2 regions of the Massilibacterium senegalense genome follow, and region 2 is predicted to be linked to the other one. Evidence: riboswitches for the same ligand, from Rfam matches in the RefSeq annotation. Region 2 holds a riboswitch; the other holds the start of a gene.
The links. Region 2 has a riboswitch for cyclic di-AMP ahead of BN1372_RS03895 (potassium channel family protein). Riboswitches for the same ligand answer to the same signal wherever they lie in the genome.

Region 1 (11,156 bases), on a different contig from region 2:
CAGCACTTATCATATATCTGGTTGAAGATGGTGGATTATACTACCTTCTAACTTATCAAACATCTCGATAAGTTCAGCTCTATCTTGGTCAAATCCACGATGACACCGCATTGAAAATTTTTGATTATACTCTAAAAAACGCGTGACAAGAAAATGTTTGAGTGAATCGTCATTTGGAAACTGCTCTTTTCGTTTGACAGGACGCTTTACATTTTTATTGAATCCGTTAAATAGATACTACGACGAATAGATGACGGGAAGTCATAAAAGACAAGTAATTGTTGATTATTTACAATATTTTCAATGACCCTTAGATACGTTTTCCCCAATTTAGTTTAAAAGTTGCCAAGGCTTCACAGGCAAGTTCATCGTTATCAGATTGATAAACGGCTTTAAAATCATGAAGAAATTTGTCTTGAAACATGAACAAGACAAATCTGATGTTTCGCTTTAGGATACACACGATGAAGGGCATCCGTCGTGCCGGTTAAACCATCATAATATGTGTTCAACACCACTTTGTGTAAAGCCATAAACAAGCTCTTCCCAAACATGTGCAGACTCTGTTGGTGCGATAGTAAAGCCTAACACTTCCTTTGTTCCATCCTCTGTAATACCAACGGCAATATAGACAGCTTCTTTTTCCACCGTTTGACATCGAATCGGGATATACGTGTCATCTAAATAGATACATACATATCTATTTTCAAGCTTACGCTCGTGAAACGCTTTTACATCTTCATCAACAAGTTGTGACAAATTAGAAATCGTCTGTTTAGAATAATGGTGACCATACATTTTCTCGATGAGTTCTGTAATCTCAGACGTTGTGATTCCTTTTTGATACATGTGAATAACAAATTGTTCAAGCCTATCATTTGAAGGCTTGTAAGGAGCGATGGTCCGTTGTTCAAATTCTCCATTACGATTTCTAAGAATCTGGAGGTTTAACTCGCCATATTCTGTTTTAAAAGAACGGCCATAGTAACCATTTCGAGAGTTACCAGAGTGAGCTCATAAGGTTCGTAATCAAGAAAACAAGTAAGTTCATGTTTACGTAACTGATTGATTACATGTTCTAAATGTAAACGAAAAACTTCTTCTATATCTTGTTTTTGAGCCAGTGCTTCGATTAAATCTGTAGTAAAATTATTCATGGGACGACCTCTTTTCTGTGAATTTTGTCGCCAACTTTATTCTCCAAAAAGGGTCTTCCTTTTTCTATGACGAAAATGGAATAAATCTATTTACACAAAATTTTTTACACTCTCGTGAACTTTTCAATATTCATTGTCATTACGTTTTTTTTAGATCATAATTAGCATACATAAGTGTGTACAACAAAAATTCCTGCTGGAAAACTATATCAAGAAAACTAAGTTTGGCTTTAGTTTGGATAAAATAAGTAGCCATTTTTTTAAGAAAGTGAAACTAGGATAATGTTAAGTTTATTGGCATATAATCTAATCAGATGGCTACAGACACTTTATTTTCTAGAAGGACAACAAAATATCCAAATCGAAACCATTCGAACAAGACGAATAAAGGTCGTCAATAAAATTATTATTCTCGGTTTTATTTTGTTAGTTTATATTCAAGTAGAAATAACTCCGGCCAAAATTAAATCAATTAGGATAATAGATATATATTTCTTTTTCATAATGAATTAGCAATGTTATTGTCGATTTTGCAGCTAAGGATCATTTCCTAAAAATCAAAATAAAATTTTCTTTACAAATTATCACAATAGAAATATAATAACTTTATCTTAATTTTCCATTAAGAAATTATTCCAATTCGCTGAATTCTGCATGAAATTCATGAGAAACGGGGGAACCAATGAACACTGGGGTGAATCTCAAAACATTGAGTAGGGCAACTCTTGCTGTCCGAATCCGTCAGCTAACCTCGTAAGCGTTGTGAGAGGGAGATGGTGAGTATTTTATAAACAAACTAAACAAATAAATAATGAATCGTTTGCATCTATTTTGCTTAGTTCCTATTTTTTTAGGAAGCGGGGGAACCAACCGTGGCTCATGAGTCACATGGGGTGAATCTCAAAACATTGAGTAGGGCACTCTCAAGCCCGAATCCGTCAGCTAACCTCGTCAGCGCATTGAGAGAGGCAACACAAATTCTGTGTTTCACACGGCTTTTTTTCTATGCCGTATAAGAAGCCACAGGAAGAGTGCCCTCTTCCTGTGGCTTCTTTTTTGCTTTTTTCATAATCATTTTTTAACAAAAAAGGGGTGTTTTAACTAAATGGATCTATTAATGGCCGGTATGCTCGCTATTATGTTCATCCTGTTTTCTTTTTTTATTTCTTGGTGTCATCAAACGCTCGGAGGGGATAAATGATGATGTTCGCAGCATTTGTAACTATTTGTCTATTAATTTTTCTACTTTATGTGCTTATTCACCCGGAAAAGTTTTAAAAAATGAAGGAGGATTCCATCCATGGATTTATTGCAAATTAGTGTTGTGTTGATATTGCTTTTACTGCTTGTCAAACCACTGGGATCTTACATTTATCATGTGTTTTCTGGCCAACCCAACGCTTCTGATAAACTATTTCAGCCATTTGAAAATATCATTTTTTCAATCAGTGGGTTAAAAGATAGACCAAATATGTCAGTGAAAAAATATACTCTCTCGCTGATCTTAACAAACGTCATTTTTGTCGCTGTTGGATATACAATTGTACGACTGCAAAAATACTTACCTTTCAATCCAAATCATATGGACAGTATGGAACCAACATTAGCGTTCAATACCATTATTAGCTTTATGACAAACACAAACCTGCAACATTATAGCGGTGAAACTGGATTATCTTATTTTTCACAAATGGCTGTCATTATGATGATGATGTTCACATCAGCCGTTACAGGTATTGTCGTTGCCATCGTATTCATTCGAGGAATCACCTCAAAAGGACAAAAACTCGGGAACTTTTTTGAGGACTTTGTAAAAGGTCACACAAGGCTATTACTTCCAATGGCCATCATAGTTACACTTGTTCTCATCAGCTTGAAGGTGCCACAAACGTTAGATCCGTCTATCGAACTAACAACCCTTTCTGGTGAAAAACAAGAAATTGCTATTGGACCGGTTGCATCTCTCGTTTCCATTAAGCATCTAGGAACAAATGGCGGAGGATTTTTCGGCGTGAACTCTTCTCACCCATTTGAAAATCCAAGCCCTTTGACCAACGTAATTGAAATGTTATCAATGTGGTGTATTCCAGCCGCCTTAACCTATACTTACGGACGATTTGCCAAAAATCAAAAGCAAGGTTGGATCATTTTTTCGTCGATGGGATTGATTTTTCTATCCTTCCTTTCCCTCATTTACTTTTCAGAAAGCCAAGGGAATCCAGCTCTCGTCAATATCGGATTAGATGGTTCTCAAGGTAGTCTGGAAGGAAAAGAAATGCGATTTGGTATCGCTCAATCAGCTCTGTTTAGTACTGTAACAACCGCCGCTACAACAGGAACAGTAAATAATATGCATGATACGTTAACGCCACTTGGGGGCATTACCCCCCTTTCGCTCATGATGTTAAATTCAATTTTTGGAGGGGATGGCGTCGGGTTAGTCAATATGCTTATGTACGCCATTATCGCAGTATTCATTTGTGGATTAATGGTTGGTCGTACACCCGAATTTTTAGGGCGAAAAATTGAGCCTAAGGAGATGAAACTAATTGCAATTGCTTTATTGACCCATCCGCTTATTATTCTTGGTCCAACAGCTCTGGCACTCATGACGGATTTCGGAAAAGAAGCAATTAGTAACCCTGGTTTTCACGGCATTTCACAAGTGCTCTATGAATATACTTCATCCGCAGCCAACAACGGCTCAGGATTTGAAGGATTAGGAGATGCCACTCCATTTTGGAACATTTCGACCGGACTTGTGATGTTGCTTGGACGATATATATCAATTATCGCCTTATTAGCAGTGGCTGGCTCACTTGCTAAGAAGCAGCCAATTCCTGAAACAATCGGTACGTTTAAAACAGATCAACCTTTATTTGCATTACTTCTGATTGGCACTGTGCTAATCGTAGGTGCTTTAACCTTTTTACCAGTACTAGTACTTGGGCCAATCGCAGAATATTTAACGATTCGTTAATTGAATGAGGTGAAAAAACAATGAAAAATGTCACACCTAAGCTAAACTCAGCCGTCCTGCAAAAGGCGGTGATTGAAAGTTTTGTTAAATTAAATCCACTTGTTATAATCAAAAATCCGATTTTATTTGTCGTAGAAATTGGCGCGATATTTGTACTTTTGATGATGCTTTCCCCTTCCCTTTTTGAAGCGGAAGGACGATTCGGCTACAATCTAGCTGTGTTTATTATCCTTTTATTTACCCTCCTGTTTAGTAATTTTGCTGAAGCATTAGCGGAAGGGCGAGGAAAGGCACAAGCCGATAGCTTAAAGCAAACCAAAAAAGATACTGTAGCCAATAAGGTGCTGAAAAACGGAGATATTAAACAAGTATCTTCTAATGATCTTCGTAAAGGTGATGTTGTATTAGTAGGAAACGGCGAATTAATTCCCGGAGACGGCGAAATTATCAAAGGACTTGCCTCCATCGATGAGTCAGCCATTACAGGGGAGTCAGCTCCCGTCATTAAGGAAGCGGGTGGTGATTTTAGTTCCGTCACTGGCGGTACAAGAGTAGTAAGCGACTGGATTATGGTACGAATCACTACGGATCCTGGTGAGTCATTTCTTGATAAAATGATTGCCCTCGTCGAAGGAGCAACACGTCAGAAAACGCCCAATGAAATTGCGTTGAACATTTTACTTGTAACATTAACCATCATCTTTTTAATTGTCGTTGTAACACTCGTTCCCATTGCGAATTATGTAGGGGTCAAATTAGAGCTTTCTACATTGATTGCCTTACTCATTTGCCTGATTCCCACAACAATTGGTGCTCTCTTATCAGCAATCGGGATTGCAGGGATGGACCGAGTAACGCGTTTTAATGTGCTTGCTATGTCTGGAAAAGCCGTCGAGGCGGCAGGAGACATTAACACGATTATTCTTGATAAAACAGGGACGATTACATTTGGAAATCGGTTGGCTTCCGACTTTTTCACCGTTAAAAACGTCGAACAAAAGTTGCTGATTGATACGGCTGTCATCACTTCTTTATTCGATGAAACACCAGAAGGACGATCCGTATTAGAACTGGCGAAAGAAAAAGGATTTTCATGGGAAAAATCAGTTTACGAGAAAGCGGAAATCATTCCTTTTACCGCAGAGGAACGAATGAGTGGCATCAATTTTAAAGGGAATGAGTATAGGAAAGGATCTGTAGATGCAATTATTCATTGGGTGAAAGAAAAGGACGGGATGATTCCAAACAATGTAAAGACAATTGCTGATGACATTTCAACACAAGGAGGTACTCCATTAGCTGTTGCCAAAAATAATGTCATACTCGGAATTATTTATTTAAAAGACACCGTCAAACCAGGAATGAAAGAACGCTTTGATGAACTAAGAAAAATGGGTATTAAAACGATTATGTGTACAGGAGATAATTCATTAACAGCAGCTACCATCGCCAAAGAAGCGGGTGTGGACGGCTTTGTCGCTGAATCAAAACCAGAAGATAAAATTAGAATCATTCGCGAGGAACAAGCCAAAGGAAAATTAGTCGCGATGACGGGAGATGGTACAAACGACGCCCCTGCCCTTGCTCAAGCGGATGTCGGACTTGCGATGAACAGCGGCACCATTGCAGCAAAAGAAGCTGCGAACATGGTCGACTTAGACTCTGATCCAACAAAAATCATTGAGGTAGTCTCGATTGGAAAACAATTGTTAATGACTAGAGGATCATTAACGACATTCAGTATTGCAAATGATATAGCAAAATATTTTGCCATCATACCAGCCATGTTTACGTTAGCGATCCCCGAAATGGAAGCACTAAATGTGATGGGTTTGAATTCACCTACGAGTGCCATTTTATCTGCACTTATATTCAATGCCTTGATTATTCCATTGCTCATTCCCTTAGCGATTAAAGGGGTAAAATATATACCGATGTCCGCTAATCAATTAATCTCAAGAAACATTATAATCTATGGGCTTGGCGGCGTACTCGTACCATTCATCGGGATTAAGCTGATTGATATCATCATTGGATCGTTCTTGTAAGAAAATTTAGATAGTAGGAGGAGTGAATATGTTTAAAATCATTCGATTATCGTTGTTGATGATCGTTCTATGCGGAATTGCCTATCCGTTAGCAATGACAGGCCTTGGTCAGCTACTATTTCCAGCACAAGCAAATGGAAGCCTAATTGAAAATGAGAAAGGGGAAGTCGTCGGTTCCGAGTTAATTGGTCAAAATTTTAACGAACAAGGCTACTTTTACGGACGAATTTCATCTATAGAATATGACGCCTCTGCTTCAGGTTCAAACAATTATGCACCATCGAATGCTGACATGCTCAAGCGAGTACAGCAATCGATTGCATATATTCAAAAAGAGGATCCTAATATCAACCTAAAAGAGATTCCTGTCGATTTAATTACAAATTCAGGCTCAGGGCTTGATCCGCATATCTCAGTAGCTGCGGCTAAATTCCAAGTGGATCGCGTCAGCAAGGAAACCGGCATCAACCAAGACACATTAAACAAAGCAATTGAAGATACAACAATACCACGCAGCCTCCAACTTTTCGGAGAGCCTCGTGTCAACGTGCTAAAACTGAACATGGAAATACAGGGACTCAAGAAATAAGAGGAAATATGGCCCCCACTCGTCCTATTGGGGGCCAAATATCTTGAAAGGAGAAGGCCTACTTGGATCGTAAGTATCGGAGAAAAACACCAGAAGAGATTCTTGCAGAAATCGAACGACTAAAGCGCGGTAAGTTAAAGGTGTACATCGGCTCAGCACCAGGTGTAGGAAAAACATATCGAATGCTTGAAGAAGCCCGTGAATTAAAGCGAAAAGGAATAGATGTAGTGATTGGCTTAATAGAAACCCATCAACGCCAAGAGACAGAACAATTAGTCATTGGCTTAGAAATTATCCCGAAAAAAACAATTCTTTATAAAGGGAGAACATTGGAGGAAATGAACAAAGATGCCATTATCAAACGGGCACCGGAAGTAGTTCTCATTGATGAACTTGCTCACTCTAACGTCCCCACTTCCTCTAACGAAAAAAGATATATGGACATAGAAGACATTTTACAGAAAGGTATCCATGTCATATCCGCTGTTAATATTCAACACTTAGAAAGTGTTCATGACATCGTTCAACAAATCACAGGGGTAAAAGTAAGAGAACGCATCCCCGATTGTTTCCTGCATCAAGCAGATGAAATCATTCTTGTAGATGTCTCTCCAGAACTGCTGATTAAAAGACTAAAGGAAGGAAAAATCTATCACTCCAGCAAAATCGAACAGTCACTCAATCATTTTTTCACGAAAAGCAATCTAGGAGCTCTAAGAGAATTGTCTCTTCGTGAACTGGCCAATGACGTCGATAATCGCCTAGGATACAATCAATCTCCTACCGGCATCACTGAAGTCATCATGGTGTGCGTTCAAAATAATGAAAGTGCAGAAAAGCTCATTCGCCGTGGCTGGAGAATTGCAAGCCGCTTAAAAACGAAACTGATCATTCTTCATATCTCACGTGAAGCCTCCATGAATCGTAAACCTGATGAGAGAAAAAAGATCAAAGAATGGAGAAAGCTCGCTACCCAATTTAACGCCCAGTTCATCGTTGAACCACTTAATAAAAGAAACATCGCCACAGCCATTACAGATGTGGCGATTAAAAAAAATGTCACCCAACTGATTCTTGGTCAATCCGCAAGAAACCGCTGGGAAGAGCTCATTAAAGGCTCGATCGTCGACCATATTATGAGGCATTCCTTAGGGATTGATATTCATATTGTTTCCTATCATAAATAGCCGGAAACTTTATATAATCTTTAACTTTAAACTGGAATTATTCATAAAGAAATCTTCCATCAGTGGGGTTTTTACACTTCCTCCACGATAAAGTCCATATAATTGTGTAAAAGAGTAGGCCATATGATCGCCTGTAAGATACAATGTTTTTAACTACAAAAACATATCTGGAGGCTGATCATATGACCTGCCTACATTTTACATTGAAAACAGAAGAAATACAAAGTTTAATCAATCTGTTAAGGATGATTTATCTAATCTAAGACGATTCTAACGACAGTATTCAACCAACTGATGGAACAACAGCGTACAGAGTACATTCAAGCAAATGATTACGAGCGTTCCAAATCAACGTGTGAGCCAACGTAATGGCTATTATCCAAGGGAGTGGACCACACGAATAGGGACATTAAATTTGGCGGTGCCTCGTACACGAGACGGTGAATTTTCACCTACGGTCTTTGAACGTTACCAATGAAATGAAAAGGCGCTTCTCGCTTCGATGCTAGAAATGTATGTGTCTGGCGTTTCCACACGTAAAGTATCTCAAGTCGTGGAAGAACTTTGTGGTAAGAAAATGTCTAAATCATTTGTATCCGACTTAACGAAAACACTCGATCCCATGGTTAAGGAATGGAAAAATTGCTCTCTTTCAGATACAATATATCCTTTTCTTATGGTTGATGTACTCTATGCGAGGAACATCGTGTCATTTCAAAAAGCTGCCATATCGCGATTGGAATCACGGAAGAAGGAGAACGTGAAATCATCGGTCTCCTGATCCAAAACGGTGAAAGTGATGAAACGTGGTCTACCTTTTTTGATTATCTGAAAGAGCGCGGATTAACTAGAACACAGTTGGTCATTTCAGATGCCCACGCTGGCTTAAAATCAGCTATTTACAAATCTTTTACTGGTGCTTCTTGGCAAAGATGCCAAGTTCACTTCATACGAAACATCTTAAGTTCTGTTCCTAAAAAGGACGTTAAACCATTTCGTGAGGAAGTAAAAACCATCTTTAGGTTTAATGATATCGAGCTCTCTAGAGCAGCCAAAAACGCTCTATTAGAAACATAGGCCAATCAACCAAAGTATGACAGAGCATGCAAAAAGCTCGATGAAGGGTTCGAAGATGCCTTTCAATATACCATTTCTGGTAAAGGTCACAATCGATTAAAAAGCACCAATTTAATCGAACGATTAAACCAAGAAGTCCGCCGGCGTGAAAAAGTCATTCGTATTTTTTCATATGAGGATTCAGCTAATCGATTGATTAGCGCGGTTCTTCTAGACATTCACGAAGATTGGATAAGTTCTTCAAGAAAATATATTCCGTTCTAACAATGCTTGATTTTGGTTTAAAAATTGTATCTTAATTTCACACAGAATTTTGTACTTGACTGTCAAAAATCAATGAAGAAGTGTTTTATTAAAGATTCTTTATTTATATTTTTTAATTTTATATTTTTTTTATATGAATTATTAAAATAACCAATGGAAAGATGATACCTTTTTTTCATCCAAAAATATTTTTTGAATTGTATATTATTATAATATTTTTTTTCAAAAATAAAGATTTTTTTCTTTATAAGACCATTTCGATATATAAAGAATTCTTCATTCCAAGTATAATTAACATTATAATATTTTAACAAATACATTATCATGGTTACGTAAACAAACCCGGTTGTTATGATAGATAAAAAATCAAATAAATACAATAAAAAACAAAGAATAGAACTTAGGATTATAGATACCAGAACCTGATTTAAAAAAGCTCCTTGTTTTTCTCCTGCGTTTTTCGGAAGAATTCCTATATAAAATTGTTTTGTTAATTTAGATATCTTTTTCATTGACATATATGGGTGGAACAGAACTTTCTTTTGATCTTTTTCCACAGTTTCTACATACACTGTTGCACAATTACTTAATTTCTGAAATATTGATTGTTCAATCATAATACCACTTATATTTTCACGAGAAATATAATGATTTTTTTCAGAAAATAATCCCGTGGATATCTCAATAATACTATCATTTATCCTAAGTTTAAAATTAGCTATTTTTATACATTGCTTTAACAAAGAGAGAATAGTAAGCACTACACCATATATATATGTTTGAACTGGCATACCAACATACAGATCCAACCAATAACTTAAGTAAATATAATCCCGAAAAGATCTTACATCTATAGACGGTATTTGTGAGAAGGTTGAAAAGAATGTTACAACAATAGTAACAACTAAACTTCTATCTAAAATACTTAGAATGATTTGCTTCCATGAAGTATTGTTTTCTACTAGATTTTTAGATTGCTTATTTGGTACGTACAAAATTCTAATAATTTTGTGGGCATCTTTATTTAAAATACCTTTTAACGTAATAGACGAATCTACATCTTCCCCTTCTAATTGTAAAGAAAGAATAACTGGTGCCTTATCAAAAGGCAACAGTTTAGTAATAGAATAGTTTTGGATTTTATCTTTATTAATTTTTTCAATACTTTTAAATATGATTCCTTTGTGAATAAATAATTCATTTTTATTCAACTCATATGAAGTACTTATCCATCGAAATAAACCTACTAATATTAACAAAACCCCTACAGTAATTAAAAGGATAGTAGCTAGTTTTTCATTAATTAGATAATCTGAATTAGAAGATTTAAATATCAACAGCAGCAATAAAGGTGTGATGAGACTTAAAAATCCTTGAATAAAAGGATAGAACACACTAAAAAACGACAGTTTCCGCTTATTTCTCATTAATGCTAGCTCTCTTCTTTCACAAGATTATTAATTTCTTTTGCTACTTCTTTAGGGATAAATGTTAAATATACCGTACCAGCTGCTGTACTTATATCAATTGAAACTAAATCATATTTTTTTAAAATTGGACCTTGTCCTATTTTAATCTGATAAATTTTTTTAATAGGTATGAATATATTTTTTTTAACAAAAATCCCTTCTTTAATATGAATTTGATTCTCATCAAAACAATATTTATAATTAGTATATTCTTTTTTTAAAAAAATCAGATTAAACATTGTAATCAGGATGAATATTAAAATAATAATGGTTAATACGTTGGTGACTATTGGCACTAAATCAAAATGGAAAAGCAAAAAAAAGGATATTACTTCCATAAAGAGAAGTAAGAAATATAATTTTATTTTATAGGGTATGTATTCCT
Region 2 (11,156 bases):
TTCCTTTTTCCATAATGATGTATTCTTCTACTCCATCTGGATGTGGATGAGATACATATTTGCAGTTTGGTTTGATGATAATATGAAAAATTTCATATTGTTTGTTTCGTTCGATTGGAAAAATAGGTAATGCAACAAACAAACCACTTTCTTCTTCTAACGTTTCACATTGATCAAAATGAATCATTTGTACTTCAGGTTTCCCTTCATCAATAAAAGAAGTAAAAGATACGCCTAAACCATTAGCAATTTTCCATAATGTATTGACAGTAGGATTCGATTCTCCGCGTTCTATTTGCGCTAACATTGGTTTGCTTACACTAGTAATTTTACTTGTTTGCTCTAAGGAAAGGCCTCGGGTCGTTCTGATTTGTTTTAACTTTTTTCCAATCATTTTCGTTAAATTTTTTGACTCCATTTCAAATTCTCCTTGCAACTCCCAATTTATTCACATACAATATGTTTATTATAACATACTTATTGTATTATTTAGCATACAACGAAAGGAGGAAAACATGGAGCTAACAACTACGATGAAACAATCACAAATCCGAAAAGGGCTCCATGACGGAGTTCCGATTGCACTGGGATATGCACCAGTTGCGATGACTTTTGGATTGCTTGCAAAAACAACAGGTCTTAATTTTTTTGAAACGGTTGCGATGAGTTTGTTTATTTTTGCAGGTGCCGGTCAATTTATTGCTATTAGTTTAATTGGAATAGGTGCTGGTGCATTTGAATTAATCTTTACAGAATTTGTTGTAAATATTCGTCACTTGTTAATGAGTGCTTCCTTAAGTAAAAAAGCAGACGATGACCCAAAATGGATGAAGGCTATCTATTCGTTTGGGTTAACAGATGAAACATTTGCTGTGTCTAGTTTGAAAAAAGGCTCTGTTGGTGCTTTTTATATGTTCGGCTTAACGTTTATTTCGTATTCTAGTTGGGTTATCTCTTCTGGAGTAGGACACGTTATCGGTCAAAGTTTACCAGCTACTTTACAAGAAAGTCTCGGTATTGCACTTTACTGTATGTTTATCGGATTATTAGTTCCATCAATTCGAAGAAAGTTATCCATTATTATTTTACCGCTAATTGCAGGTGCCTTTAACGCCTTTTTTATGTTAGTGTTACATGTTTCTATGGGATGGTCTGTCATTATCTCAACGATTATCGCTGCGGTAATAGTGGAAATGATGAAGAAAGGAAGAGGAAAATATGGATCTTAATTTATTACTTATCATTATCGGGATGGCAGTTGTGACGTATATCCCACGGATGGTTCCTCTTGTTTTTTTGAGTCATTTAAAGTTGCCACCTTTTGTAGAAGGAGTATTAGAAAATGTTCCGTATGCTATGTTAGGTGCATTGATTATACCTGGTATTTTTTTAGAAAATGAAGATATTTGGTTTGGTATTATCGGATTAGTTGTTGCTTCCTTTGTGTCTTACTTTGGTGGTACGTTAATAGTTGTTATTTTAAGTGCTGTTTTGGCTGTTTTTTGTTATTCTATTTTATTTTAATCATTCACCTGACAATAAGACCACTTCAAAGAAAAGAAGGATACATAGTATAATAGACAAAGTGACCGTTTGAAAGGGAAGGAGCATGATGCATGCGTTATATAGAAAAAGGATCAAAAACTTTCAATACGGCAATTTGGATGTTATTTTTTGGTGGTTTTGTCACGTTTGCGATTTTGTATAGTACCCAACCAATATTACCGTTATTATCAAATGAATTTCATATCTCGCCTGCTATTGCCAGTTTATCGCTATCCGTTTCAACAGGAGCATTGGCGATTTCGATGATTATTTTTGCCTCCATTTCTGAAGTATATGGGCGGAAAAAAATGATGGTTATTTCGTTATTATTATCGTCTTTGTTTGTGATGCTTACTGCTTTTAGCCCGAATTATGGAACATTGTTAATATTACGAACGATTCAAGGAATTGTATTAGCTGGTCTCCCAGCAATTGCAATGGCTTATATTAATGAAGAGTTCCATCCTGCTAGTTTAGGGCTTGTCATGGGGTTATATATTAGTGGGAACTCGATTGGTGGGATGAGTGGACGGATTATTTCAGGAATGTTAAGTGATTTCTTTTCTTGGCGAGTAGCGATGTTTGGTATCGGATTAATCAGTCTAGTGTTAAGTGTTGTTTTTTTAAAAGGATTACCGCCATCTGAAAACTTTAAGCCACAGGCGTTTCGAATTCATCACTTGACGAAAACATTAGTACATCATTTAAAAGACCCAGCTTTATTTATGTTATATTGCACTGGTTTTATTTTAATGGGAAGCTTTGTCACCATGTATAACTATATTGGTTATAAATTGATTGAACCTCCATACCATTTAAGCCCTAGTTTAATTGGGTGGTTATTTATCGTTTATATTGTTGGAACATTTAGTTCGACATGGATGGGAAAATTATCGGATAAAATTGGTGTTTTTAAAACATTAATTATTAGCATTGTCATCATGTTTTTAGGGGCTATTTTAACAATGATTTCTCCGCTTATTTGGATTTTGATTGGTCTTGCCATTTTTACATATGGATTCTTTGCTGCACATTCGGTCGCAAGTAGCTGGGTAGGAAAACGGACAAGCCAAGAAAAAGCGCAATCTAGTTCCCTATACTTATTTTTTTATTATTTTGGTTCTAGTATTGGTGGATTTGTCGGAGGATATTGCTGGATTCATTTTGGTTGGATTGGGGTTATTACGATGATTAGTAGTTTTATGATCATTGGTATTTTATTATCCTTTGCATTGAAGCTATTTGAAGGAAAAAAAGAAACAACGATGTGAAAAAAGAAAAAAACAAAGGAAAAAAATGTTGACGAATCGTCCTTTTATCGATTATTCTAATACTAACAATAAAATACTACCTTTACATATCAAAGGGGAGTAGCTTAACACGATAAAGTCGTCATTACGGGAGTAACATCCTCGGCTTTATTGGCAACGAATGTTGTAAGCAAGACCTTTGCCGTTCACTAGACGGTAAAGGTCTTTTTGTTTGGAAAAAGACGTTTACGTGTGAACGGCAAGTAAAGGTTTTTCAAACAAAGGAGGACCATAATGGAATTATCTTTATTTTTAGAGTATGGTTGGGTATTTTTAATTCTCGTTGCATTAGAAGGGATTTTAGCTGCTGATAATGCATTAGTGATGGCGATGATGGTGAGACATTTACCACCAAAAGAGAGAAAGAAAGCATTGTTTTATGGATTAGCTGGTGCATTTATTTTTCGAATTGGATCGCTCTTTATCATTTCGTTATTAGTAGACGTATGGCAAGTACAAGCAATTGGAGCGATTTATTTAATCTTTTTATCGCTAAATCATCTCGTGAAAAAGTTTGTACTTAAAAAACAAGCGCACCAAGAAGTGAAACCAAGCAAAGGCTCCGGTTTTTGGATGACAGTTTTAAAAGTAGAAGTAGCTGATATTGCATTTGCAATTGACTCTATTTTAGCTGCGGTTGCTCTTGCTATTACCTTACCAAAAACGTCTCTTCCTTCGATCGGTGGAATGGACGGTGCACAATTTATTGTCGTATTTCTTGGTGGATTTATTGGGGTTATTTTAATTCGATTTGCAGCAACATTTTTCGTTAATTTATTAAATCGTAAACCTGGATTAGAAACAGTAGCCTATTTAATCGTTGGTTGGGTTGGGGTTAAATTATTAGTGATTACGTTGGCGCATCCTGAAATTGCGATGTTACATGTACACTTTCCACATTCTGCAATTTGGAAAATCATTTTCTGGGGTGTATTAATTGGTATGGCAGTATTCGGTTGGTTATTTTCAAAAGAACAAAAAGAAGTGCAGGACAACTAGTACTAATTTTTGGTTAATAGATGTATAATAGACCAAGAATATCAAGAGTGAAGGCTGGGTTTTGATATGAAAGAATTTATTATGACGGTTTTGATGTGGCTTGCTGATTTAGAATATTTTGGAATAGCTATTGGACTAATGATCGAAATCATTCCGAGTGAAATTGTATTAGCATTTGGTGGATATATGGTTTCCATTGGTAAAATAAATTTCATTGGGGCAGTCATCGCTGGAACGATTGGGGGCGTGATTGCCCAATGGTTTATTTATTGGATGGGGTATTACGGAGGGAGACCTTTTTTATTGAAATATGGAAAATACATATTTATTAAAGAAGAACATATTAATGTAGCAGAAACGTGGTTTCAACGTTATGGAGTAGGTGTTATTTTTACAGCTCGGTTTGTACCAGTTGTAAGACATGCGATTTCGATTCCGGCAGGGATTGCCAAAATGCCGTTTGGAAAATTTACGCTTTATACGACACTTGCCGTTATTCCGTGGTCTATCTTTTTTATTTATTTAGGACTGACCCTCGGGGAAAACTGGGAAAATGTAAAAACCATTGCTGCTCCTTATGTAAATGTGCTTGCTACCATCGTGATTGTTGGATTAGTATTTTATTTTGGCTGGAAAATGATAAAAAAGAATAAATAGTTTTCGCAACGGAATGGCGCAGTTTTTTTGTATAAAAGACTGCGCCATTTCTATTAAAATAATAGATAAAAACAATTTTTTTGTATTAATTTGTATTAAATGGTTCACAAATAAAAAAATGTATGATATGTTGTATAACAGAGGATGTTCTATAACACTTCTAATCTATATTGTTATGCATCAGTGTGATTTAAATGTTGTTAAATCAATGTGTACATTATATTTTCTAAAGATTTAAAATTTTTAGAAAAAAGTTGTTGCATAACACAATAAACTGTTATATATTAAATGTAATAATACAACATTGTTTTATAACAGAAGGGGTAAAAAAAGAAAGGGTGAGGAGGATGAGCGTGAAATTAGACGGTATTGAAGTACTTGGTTCTATTAAACCAGGATTTGAAGAAATTTTAACAGAAGATGCACTTCAGTTTGTCGCTTCGCTTCAAAGAAAGTTTAATGGTACACGTGAACAACTTCTTGAACGTCGTCAAAAACGTCAACAAGAAATTAATCAAGGGAAACTACCAGACTTTTTACCAGAAACAGAGCCTATCCGTAATGGAGATTGGACAATTGCTCCGTTACCGAAAGACTTACAAGATCGCCGTGTAGAAATTACCGGACCAGTCGATCGAAAAATGATTATAAATGCTTTGAATTCAGGGGCAAAAGTATTTATGGCAGATTTCGAAGATGCAAACTCTCCAAACTGGAATAACAACATTCAGGGGCAAATTAACTTACGTGATGCAGTAAATCGTACGATTACTTACACAAATGAAAGTAACGGAAAAGAATATCGTTTAAACGATGAAATTGCAACACTTGTTGTTCGACCACGTGGGTGGCACCTTCTTGAAAAGAAAGTATTAGTGGATGGTAAACCAATCTCAGCAGGACTTTTTGATTTTGGATTATACTTTTTCCACAATGTTAACAATCTATCGAAAAAAGGAACAGGTCCATATTTCTATCTTCCGAAAATGGAAAGTCATCTTGAAGCTAGACTTTGGAATGAAGCATTTGTTTTTGCACAAGATGCACTAGGTATTCCACAAGGTACGATTAAAGCGACAGTATTAATCGAAACGATTATGGCTGCTTTTGAAATGGATGAGATTTTATATGAATTACGTGAACACTCTGCGGGATTAAACTGCGGACGCTGGGATTATATATTTAGTTATCTGAAGCGTTTACGCAATCAACCAGAAGTCATTTTACCTGATCGCGATCAAGTGACAATGACAGTTCACTTCATGAGAAGCTATTCGCTTTTATGTATTAAAACATGTCATAAACGAAATGCACCAGCAATCGGTGGAATGGCTGCGCAAATTCCAGTTAAAGGTGATGAAAAAGCAAATGAAGAAGCATTTGCTAAAGTAAGAGCAGATAAAAAGCGTGAAGCAACAGATGGGCATGATGGTACATGGGTAGCACATCCAGGACTCGTACCTGTTGCAAAAGAGCAATTTGATGAGCATATGTCAACACCAAATCAAATTGATCGCAAACGCGAAGATGTTCAGGTTACTGCAAAAGATTTATTGCAAGTACCAGACGGAACGATTACAGAAAAAGGGTTGCGTACCAATATTAACGTTGGGATTCAGTACATTGAATCTTGGCTTCGGGGGCAAGGGGCGGCTCCAATCAACAACTTAATGGAAGATGCAGCAACTGCTGAAATTTCTCGTGCACAAGTATGGCAATGGATTCGTCATAAAAAAGGTATTTTAGATGATGGACGCAAAGTAACGATGGAAATGTTCCAAAAATATCTAGGTGAAGAGCTTGAAAAAATTAAGGAACAATTTGGTCCTGAATTAACTGCTCAAAGCCGTTTGAAAGAAGCGTCTGAAATTTTCGAAAAATTAATTGTTAGTGACGATTTCATCGAATTCTTAACAATTCCGGGGTATGAATACATCGATTAAACATCGGTGATAGGTTACGCATATACGAAAGGGGACAATTCATAATGACACAATTATCACGTGAAGAACAAATTCGTCAATTAGAAGAAAGCTGGGAAAATGATGAGCGCTGGAAAGGGATTGAACGTACGTATTCAGCAGAAGATGTAGTAAACTTACGTGGATCTTTAACGGTAGAGCACACATTAGCTCGCCGCGGTTCTGAAAAACTTTGGAACTTACTTCATACAGAAGACTACATTAACGCTTTAGGTGCATTAACTGGTAACCAAGCAGTTCAACAAGCAAAAGCAGGTTTAAAAGCAGTATACCTTTCTGGTTGGCAAGTTGCTGCTGATGCAAACTTAGCAGGACAAATGTATCCTGATCAAAGTTTATATCCAGCAAACAGCGTTCCAGCTGTCGTAAAACGTATTAACCAAGCGTTACAGCGTGCAGACCAAATCCAATGGTTAGAAAAAGAAGGAGATACGGATTACTTCTTACCAATCGTTGCAGATGCGGAAGCTGGTTTCGGTGGTCAATTAAACGTATTTGAATTAATGAAAGGTATGATCGAAGCTGGAGCTGCAGGTGTTCACTTTGAAGACCAATTAGCTTCTGAGAAAAAATGTGGTCACTTAGGTGGGAAAGTATTAATTCCAACGCAAAACGCAATCCGTAATTTAACAGCAGCTCGTCTTGCAGCAGACGTTTTAGGTGTACCAACAATCGTGGTTGCTCGTACAGACGCTGATGCAGCTGACTTAATTACAAGTGATATTGACGAAAGAGATCGTGAATTCATCACAGGCGAACGTACTTCGGAAGGATTTTTCCGTACAAATGCTGGTATCGATCAAGCGATTGCTCGTGGTTTAGCGTACGCTCCATATGCTGACTTAATCTGGTGCGAAACTTCTAAACCATCTCTTGAAGAAGCGCGTCAATTTGCGGAAGCAATTCATGCAAAATACCCAGGTAAAATGTTAGCATATAACTGCTCACCTTCATTTAACTGGGAAGCAAATCTGGACAAAGAAACAATCGAAACATATCAACAAGAAATCGCGAAAATGGGATACAAATTCCAATTCGTTACACTTGCAGGATTCCATGCGCTTAACTACAGCATGTTCAAACTTGCTCGTGGTTACCGCGATCGTGGTATGGGTGCTTACTCTGAATTACAACAAGCTGAATTTGCTATGGAGCAAGATGGATATTCAGCAACTCGTCACCAACGTGAAGTTGGAACAGGTTACTTTGACGAAGTAGCACAAGTAGTAACAGGTGGAACTTCATCTACAACAGCTTTAAAAGGTTCTACTGAAGCTGAACAATTTTAATCGTAACAATTTTTCATTGGTCAAGTTTTTAAAATTTTATTGAATATGAATCTTCTTGTTTGTCGCTTCATCTTCTCTATGTAGGAAAAGTGGTATGGTATGGATAAGAGCTTAATATATATTTTTTCCCTAGCACCGTTTGCTAGGGATTTTTTTTGCTTTTGAATATAGAAAAAGGATATAAAAGAAAAATAATAAAGTTTCTCTAAAGGATATTTATCTGCAAGAAGGGAGAGTGTTATACTTGTAGTAGAAATGAAAAAGGGGTGAAAGGATGATCAAATCTTATTTTTATGAGCAGGAAACGAATCGTATGCATCATGATATTGATTTGCAAGATATTCCTGACTATTTACATTCCAAAAGTGATTTACTTTGGATTGACTTATACGACGTAAAACTAGAAGAATTAAAACGAATAGCGAAGATTTTTAACTTTCACCCATTAGCGATTGAAGATTGCCTTCACGATAGTCCAAGAGCTAAAATGGATGATTACGAAGAGTATTATTTCTTTGTGTTTCATGCACTCCGATATAATGAAGAAAGTGATGAAGAAATTTCAACTGTGGAACTAAATGTTTTTTTAGGACCAAATTATGTTGTCACGATACATAAGAAAAAGTTATTCGGTTTAGGGAAAATTGCAGCGGTTAGTTTGCATCATCCTCGTTTTTTAGAAAAAGGAGCAGATTATCTTCTTTATGCGATGATTGATAGTATTACGGATGAATATTTTCCAATCTTAGATCGCATTAATACACGGATTGATGAATTAGAAGATGAAATGTACGAACGTAAAAACAAAGAAGTAACCGAAGAATTTTTAGCGTTAAAACGAACGATTATTTTAATTCGTCGGGTGATTTTGCCACAACGACGGATTTTTTCGAATAGTAATGGAAAGTGGCAATTTGAAATGACAGAATCGAACGTTCCGTTTTTTATCGATTTAATTGATCATTTAGAACGAATTGTTGATTCGACAGAAACATGTCGTGATCTCGTGAATAGTGCCCTAGATACGTACTATTCTATCGTTAGTGCAAATCAAACAGAGAAGTTAAATATTTTAACGATGATTTCCACGATTATGTTACCGTTAACGTTTATAACAGGATTTTTTGGGATGAACGTTCCTCTCCCATACCAAGATTCTCCATGGATGACAGTCGTTATTTTTACGATATTAGGAGCTCTGACGTGGATGATGTATCGTTTCTTTAAAAAGAAAAAGTTTTTATGAATAGGTTGACAAGCAAAAAATACAAGAGTAAAGTATAGCTACAAAAATAGTATATTGCCTTAAATCGCTGAATCATTTCAGAGTGAGCGGGGGAACCAATTTTTGGGGTGAATTTATCATTTGTATAAAGGGGAAACTCTCATTCCCTAATCCGACAGCTAACCTCGTAAGCGTTATAAAGAGAGAAGGTTTCTGAAAAAAAGGACCGTTTCTTTGAATCGGTCTTTTTTTGTCCCTCATAAGGCAACAATGGTTGGCTTACTTCAAATGTGAGGAGATTGGATAACATGAAAAAGCAAATTGCAGTCATCGGTTTAGGTCGTTTTGGCGGGACCGTGTGCGAGGAACTACAAAAATTAGGCGTAGAAGTATTAGCGGTTGATACCAATGAACAAAAAGTAAATGAATATGTTTCGATTGCTACGCATGCTGTTACGGCGCAAGGAACAGACGAAAAAGCGTTAGAAGCATTAGGTATTCGCAATTTTGATTGTGTCATTGTCGCAATTGGAGATGATTTGCAAGCTAGTATTTTAACAACTTTATTATTAAAAGAGCAAGGGGTGAAAGAAGTTTGGGTAAAAGCAAAAAATGATTACCATGATAGAGTCTTGCGTAAAATTGGTGCAGATAGGATTATCCATCCTGAACGGGATATGGGAGAAAAAATTGCGCAGTATATTTTATCTGATAACATTATGGATTTTATTGAACTTTCCCCTGAATATAGCATTGTAGAAGTAGTTGCAATGAAACGTGTAATAGGAAAAACCCTAGCAACATTAGATTTTCGGGCTAAATATGGATGCAATATTATTGCCATTAAACGAAATGATAAAATGATTGTTTCACCAACAGCGGATGAAGTAATCAAAGAGGATGATCTGTTAGTCGTCATAGGAGCAAATAAAGATATTGCACGATTACGTCGAGAAGGATAAGAGAATCATGAGACGACAACAAACTGTAAAACATGTACAAAATAAAACATTACCATTTAGTCCACCGCAAGTTTTAGCGTTAAGTTTTTTCTTGTTAGTGATGATAGGAACGATGGTATTAAAATTACCGTTTGCAACGAAAATGCCTGTTTCCTGGTTAGATGCATTATTTACGGCTATGAGTGCAGCGACGGTGACAGGATTAAATGTAGTAGATACCGGAACAACATATACTTACTTCGGACAGTTCGTTATTTTAGCACTGATTCAAGTTGGTGGTTTAGGAATTATGTCGTTTGCTTTATTAATTTTTATCACGTTAGGAAGAAAGATAGGGGTAAAGCAAACGATTATTTTTCGTGAAGCACTAAATCAAACGTCTTTTCAAACGATTTTACCGTTAGTAAAAAGTTTATTTTGGTTTTCTATGATTGTTGAATGTAGTGTAGCGGTAGTACTACTTTTTCGCTTTGTTCCGGATTATGGTTGGATAAAAGGGAGTTATTATAGCATCTTTCATAGCATTTCTGCTTTTAATAATGCAGGATTTTCCCCTTTTCCAACCAATCTAGTAAGCTATGTAGGGGATCCTATTGTAATGATAGCCATTACGACTGCGATTATTTTAGGAGGACTTGGTTTTCCGGTTGTAATGGATATGTTGGAAAAAAGAAAGTTTAGAAAATTAATGATTCATTCTAAGTTAATGATTATTGGTACAATATTTCTTAATTTGTTTGCGATGATTACATTGTTTTTTTTAGAATATACGAATCCACAAACGTTACAATCACTTCATTCTTTAAGTGATAAATTATGGGCTGCTTATTTTCAATCGGTAACGTTGCGGACAGCTGGATTTAATACAATTGACATTCAAAGTGTGACAGAATCTTCTGCAATTTTGATGATTGCGCTTATGTTTATCGGTGCTGGTAGTACATCTACGGGCGGGGGGATTAAGCTCACGACGTTTATCGTTATTTTGTTAAGTGTGATTACTTTTATTAAAGGAAAAAAAGAGCCTGTGATTTTTCAACGTTCGATTAAAGAAAGTGTGATATATCGTTCGTTAGCCATAAGTGCTGTTAGTATGATGTTTATTTTTATCGCACAATTTATTTTAGGAATAACAGAGAAGGTAAGTTATTTACGCATTTTATTTGAAGTGGTATCTGCCTTTGGGA

Region 1: linked by a shared signal. The riboswitch ahead of BN1372_RS15770 (potassium-transporting ATPase subunit F) and the one ahead of BN1372_RS03895 (potassium channel family protein) in region 2 are both predicted to bind cyclic di-AMP.

Annotation. Positions count from the first base shown of each region.
Region 1 covers NZ_LN831779.1:34,031-45,186, forward strand. Annotated here, with positions in the region: partial or broken gene BN1372_RS14815 (IS256 family transposase) at 10-1,157, opposite strand; cyclic di-AMP (ydaO/yuaA leader) riboswitch at 1,789-1,931, shown strand; cyclic di-AMP (ydaO/yuaA leader) riboswitch at 1,980-2,130, shown strand; gene BN1372_RS15770 (potassium-transporting ATPase subunit F) at 2,361-2,435, shown strand; gene kdpA (potassium-transporting ATPase subunit KdpA) at 2,458-4,137, shown strand; gene kdpB (potassium-transporting ATPase subunit KdpB) at 4,158-6,185, shown strand; gene kdpC (potassium-transporting ATPase subunit KdpC) at 6,214-6,774, shown strand; gene kdpDN (KdpD-like non-kinase potassium sensor) at 6,837-7,961, shown strand; partial or broken gene BN1372_RS14820 (IS256 family transposase) at 8,144-9,302, shown strand; gene BN1372_RS00225 (PH domain-containing protein) at 9,365-10,729, opposite strand; gene BN1372_RS00230 (PH domain-containing protein) at 10,735-11,156, opposite strand, start outside.
Region 2 covers NZ_LN831786.1:89,248-100,403, forward strand. Annotated here, with positions in the region: gene BN1372_RS03850 (helix-turn-helix domain-containing protein) at 1-418, opposite strand, end outside; gene BN1372_RS03855 (AzlC family ABC transporter permease) at 516-1,229, shown strand; gene BN1372_RS03860 (AzlD domain-containing protein) at 1,219-1,524, shown strand; gene BN1372_RS03865 (MFS transporter) at 1,617-2,816, shown strand; gene BN1372_RS03870 (TerC family protein) at 3,090-3,854, shown strand; gene BN1372_RS03875 (undecaprenyl phosphate transporter UptA) at 3,921-4,511, shown strand; gene aceB (malate synthase A) at 4,859-6,454, shown strand; gene aceA (isocitrate lyase) at 6,499-7,782, shown strand; gene corA (magnesium/cobalt transporter CorA) at 8,057-9,028, shown strand; cyclic di-AMP (ydaO/yuaA leader) riboswitch at 9,084-9,216, shown strand; gene BN1372_RS03895 (potassium channel family protein) at 9,316-9,969, shown strand; gene BN1372_RS03900 (TrkH family potassium uptake protein) at 9,977-11,156, shown strand, end outside.